Regions from separate parts of the Streptomyces sp. NPDC050759 genome, predicted to be linked through region 2. Evidence: riboswitches for the same ligand, from Rfam matches in the RefSeq annotation. Region 2 holds a riboswitch; the other holds the start of a gene.
What was found. Region 2 has a riboswitch for glycine ahead of gcvP (aminomethyl-transferring glycine dehydrogenase). Riboswitches for the same ligand answer to the same signal wherever they lie in the genome.
Positions count from the first base shown of each region.

Region 1: another riboswitch for glycine. It lies ahead of gcvT (glycine cleavage system aminomethyltransferase GcvT); the one in region 2 lies ahead of gcvP (aminomethyl-transferring glycine dehydrogenase).

Region 1 covers NZ_JBITGI010000011.1:331,039-333,232, forward strand. The annotation lists gene ACIBJB_RS30425 (enhanced serine sensitivity protein SseB) at 1-178, opposite strand, end outside; gene ACIBJB_RS30430 (AAA family ATPase) at 270-947, opposite strand; glycine riboswitch at 1,117-1,213, shown strand; gene gcvT (glycine cleavage system aminomethyltransferase GcvT) at 1,372-2,194, shown strand, end outside.
Region 2 covers NZ_JBITGI010000006.1:9,830-12,023, reverse strand. The annotation lists gene gcvP (aminomethyl-transferring glycine dehydrogenase) at 1-857, opposite strand, end outside; glycine riboswitch at 1,034-1,129, opposite strand; gene ACIBJB_RS19415 (PRC-barrel domain-containing protein) at 1,253-1,630, shown strand; gene ACIBJB_RS19410 (DNA polymerase IV) at 1,546-2,194, opposite strand, start outside.

The DNA.
Region 1 (2,194 bases), on a different contig from region 2:
GGGGGATCCAGACGAAGCTGCGGCCGAGCACCTCGATGATCCGGCCGCCCGCCGAGGGCATGCCGAGGGAGGCCGAGAGCACCTCCTCCAGCTCGTTGCCGGGCCATCCGCCGTGCGGATGAGGGTGCGGGTGTGCCGGTGCCGGAAAGTCCGCGGGAAGATCCGCCGGGAAGTCCATCTGTCTGACCGCCTGCTGTGAACCTACTGATGTGGCTGAAAGGCTAGCGGGTACGGCGGAAAGGTGGCCCGGTCCGGGAAACCCGCCCGCCTCAGCCCGTGAAGCCGATCCGCCGCAGCACGTCCGCGGCGTCCCGGTCGATCAGCACCGCCGAACCGCAGCCCTGGGGCAGATCACCGCGCTCCACGGCACGGATCAGCCGGGCGGCCGCGCCCCGGTGCCGCAGGAAGGCGTACCGCGAGACGCCCCGGCCGCGCTCGCGCTGGCCCTCCAGCGCGGTGTCCGCCGTGACGTCGAGCAGCAGCAGATGCAGGGTGCCGCCCCGGCGCCGGGCCTCGCGGGCCAGCCAGCCGCGCACCCAGGCCTGGGTCCCGCAGTCGTGGACCACGACTCCCTCGCCGGAGCGCAGGGCGCCGCGCAGCCCGGCGTAGTGCGCGAGCCGGACCAGCGGGCGGTAGACGGCGTACGGCAGTAAGCGGGACAGCCGGCCGTCCCAGCGGTCACGGGTGTCCTGGGAGTCGATCCGGATCCCGCCCACCGCACGCCTCATCAGCGTGGACTTGCCGCTGCCGGGCAGGCCGGTGATGACGACGAGGTCCTTGGGGCCGAAGAGCAGGGCGTGCGGGCTGCGGCCCGCGCGGTCCCGCAGGTCGCGGACGACCGGGGCGGCGTGGCATGCGCCGCGGAGCTCGACGGCCGGGGCCGCGGGCTGGTCCGGCAGCGCGATGCCCGAGGTCGTCGCGTACGCCGTGGTCCTGTCCACCGTCATCGTCCTCCTCCGGGGTCGGGGTCTCCCTCCCCACCGAGCGTAAAGAGAAGGTAATGGACGATCTCTCTCTTTTCTGTAGTCGTACCGCCACAAGCCGGTTACAGACGCCGCCCTGCCGGACGCGTGCGCGGCGTGCAATGATGGCCGCGCCAACTGCATACCGGCCGCTTGAATCCGCGCGGGAGAGTCCTGGGTACGTGTACCCGGGCGCCGAAGGAGCAAGTCCCTCCCTTGAATCTCTCAGGCCCCGTTACCGCGCGGGCGAGGCACATCTGAAAAGCGGGCCGCCCACTCGAGGGCGGCTCCACCCACGGTGCAAGCCCGGATCATTTCGTGATCAGGGCGAACCTCTCAGGTTCCGATGACAGATGGGGAGGAACGCCCTCGCCCGTCATGCCTTGGATCCTTGGGAGACGACCGTCCGATGAGCAGTACCGAACCCCGTCGTACCGCGCTCGATGCCCTGCACCGCTCGCTGGGCGCGACCATGACCGACTTCGCCGGCTGGGACATGCCCCTGCGCTACGGCTCCGAGCGCGACGAGCACAACGCCGTGCGGACGAGGGCCGGGCTCTTCGACCTCTCCCACATGGGCGAGATCACGGTGACCGGGCCGCAGGCGGCCGAGCTGCTGAACTTCGCCCTCGTCGGCAACATCGCCTCCGTGGGTGTCGGCCGCGCCCGCTACACCATGATCTGCCAGGCCGACGGCGGCATCCTCGACGACCTGATCGTCTACCGGCTCGCGGAGACCGAGTACCTGGTGGTCGCCAACGCCTCCAACGCCCAGGTCGTGCTGGACGCGCTGACCGAGCGCGCGGCCGGCTTCGACGCCGAGGTGCGCGACGACCGGGACGCCTACGCGCTGATCGCCGTACAGGGGCCTCAGGCGCAGGGGGTCCTCGCCTCCCTGACCGACGCCGACCTCGACGGCCTGAAGTACTACGCCGGTCTGCCCGGCACGGTCGCCGGGGCGCCCGCGCTGATCGCCCGCACCGGGTACACCGGCGAGGACGGCTTCGAGCTGTTCGTGGCGCCGGAGCACGCGGTCGAGCTGTGGCAGGCGCTGACCAAGGCGGGCGAGGGCGTCGGGCTCGTCCCCTGCGGGCTGTCCTGCCGGGACACGCTGCGCCTGGAGGCGGGCATGCCGCTGTACGGGCACGAGCTCTCGCGGGAGCTGACGCCCTTCGACGCCGGGCTCGGGCGGGTCGTGAAGTTCGAGAAGGAGGGGGACTTCGTCGGGCGGG
Region 2 (2,194 bases):
CCGAACCCCATCGGCACACCGAACCGCTGCGTGGTACCGACCGCGATGTCCGCCCCGAGCTCACCCGGCGCCTTCAGCAGGGTCAGCGCGAGCAGATCGGCGGCCACGGTCACGAGCGCGCCGAGCTCGTGAGCCTGGTCGATGAGCGGCTTGATGTCGCGTACGGCCCCGGAGGCGCCGGGGTACTGGACGAGCACCCCGTTGATCTCGCGTCCCGCGACCTCGGCCGGGATCCCGTCGCCGAGGTCGGCGACGACGACCTCCAGACCGGTCGGCTCGGCCCGGGTCTCGATCACGGCGATGGTCTGCGGCAGTGTGTCGGCGTCGACGAGGAAGAGCCCCTTCTTGTTCTTCCCCATGCGGCGGGACAGAGCCATGGCCTCGGCCGCCGCGGTCCCCTCGTCGAGCAGCGAGGCGCCGGAGGTCGGCAGCCCGGTGAGGTCGGCGACCATGGTCTGGAAGTTGAGCAGAGCCTCGAGGCGTCCCTGCGAGATCTCCGGCTGGTACGGCGTGTAGGCGGTGTACCAGGCCGGGTTCTCCATGACGTTGCGCAGGATGACGGGCGGCGTGAAGGTGCCGTAGTAACCGAGCCCGATCATGGAATCGAGCACCTGGTTCCGGTCGGCCAGCGACCGCAGCTCGGCCAGCACCTCGGCCTCGGTGCGCCCGCCCGGCAGCTCCAGGGCATCGGCGTTCTTGATCACATCCGGCACCGCGGCGGCGGTGAGCTCGTCGAGCGAGCCGTAGCCGACCTGCGCGAGCATCTTGGCCCGTGCCTCATGATCAGGACCGATGTGACGCTGCTCGAAGGGAATGCCCTGTTCGAGCTCGGAGAGCGGAATGCGATGGGCGGTCATTGCGGAGGCCTCCTGGTCTGACGCGACCTGCGAGGGGTACCCCGGCGCGGGTACCCCGACGGCCTCCCCCTCTGTCATCTCAACCTGAGAGCTTCACCGGGCCGCCCGAGGGCCGCCGGCTTGCACCGTCGGTGAGAGCGGAAGCTGTCGACACCCGCTCTGCTTTCCAGAGTGACCTCGTCCGCGCGGTACGTGAGCCTGAGAGATTCCGGGGAGGATTTGCTCCTTCGGCGCCTCCGATGGTGTCTGGAGGACTCTCCCGCGCGGGGTCAGCAGCCGCTGGCAAGCCTACCAGCGAGGCCACCGCACGAGTCTTCGAGTGGCCGCACACCCCGATGTGCTCTTTCGTAGTGCTTACGACCGCTTCGGATGAGTTGCGACCAAGTGGAGGGCCCGTGCAGACCGACATCGATCCGCGCAACCTGATCGGCCGCAAGGCGTTCGACCGCAACGGCACCAAGATCGGCACCGTCGACGAGGTCTACCTCGACGACGCGACCGGCGTGCCGGAGTGGGCTGCCATACGCACCGGCCTGTTCTCCCGGGACGCCTTCGTCCCCCTGGGGCCGAGCGAACTGGTCGACGGCACCCTGCACGTCCCCTTCGACCGCGCCCTCATCAAAGACGCCCCCGACTTCGGCGTAGGCCGCCACCTCTCCCCCGACCAGGAACTCCAGCTCTACCACCACTACGGTCTCGACGTGGCCGCACCGCCCGCGCTCCCGGACCGGGACTTCGGGAAGCTGGCGGGCACGGAGGACGCGGGGGCCTGAGCGCCCGGCACATCCTGTGTCACGGGTGGTGAGTGGGAATCCAACGCCTCCACCAGGGGCAACGGCTCAGCGGGCTCCAGCGCGGGATCCTCGACGAGAAAGGTCCGTACCCGTCCCGGCTCCGATGCCGGCGTCTCGAACCGCACGGTCACCCGCCCCAGCCCGCTCCCCTGGACCCACCCATGCCCGTACTCGGCATGGCGCACATCATGCCCGGCGACCCACCGCCGCTCGACAGCCGCCGTCACCTCGGGCACGGCCGCATCGTCGACCTCCTCCTCGGCCGTCGACTCCACCCGCTCCCCCGCGGCCTGGGCGAACAGATCCTCCTGCGTGAAGTCGGCGAGTCCGCTCACCCCCACCCCCAGCAACCGCACACCCCCCGTCGAGTCCACACCTTCCAGCAACCGCAGGGCAGCCTCCCGCACGACCGCCGGGTCATCGGTGGGCCCCCGCAAGGTCTCGGACCGCGTCAACGTCGAGAAGTCGTAGCGCCGCACCTTCAGCACGATGGTCCGTCCCGACAGCCCGGCCCCCCGCAGCCTCCGCACACACCGGTCCGCC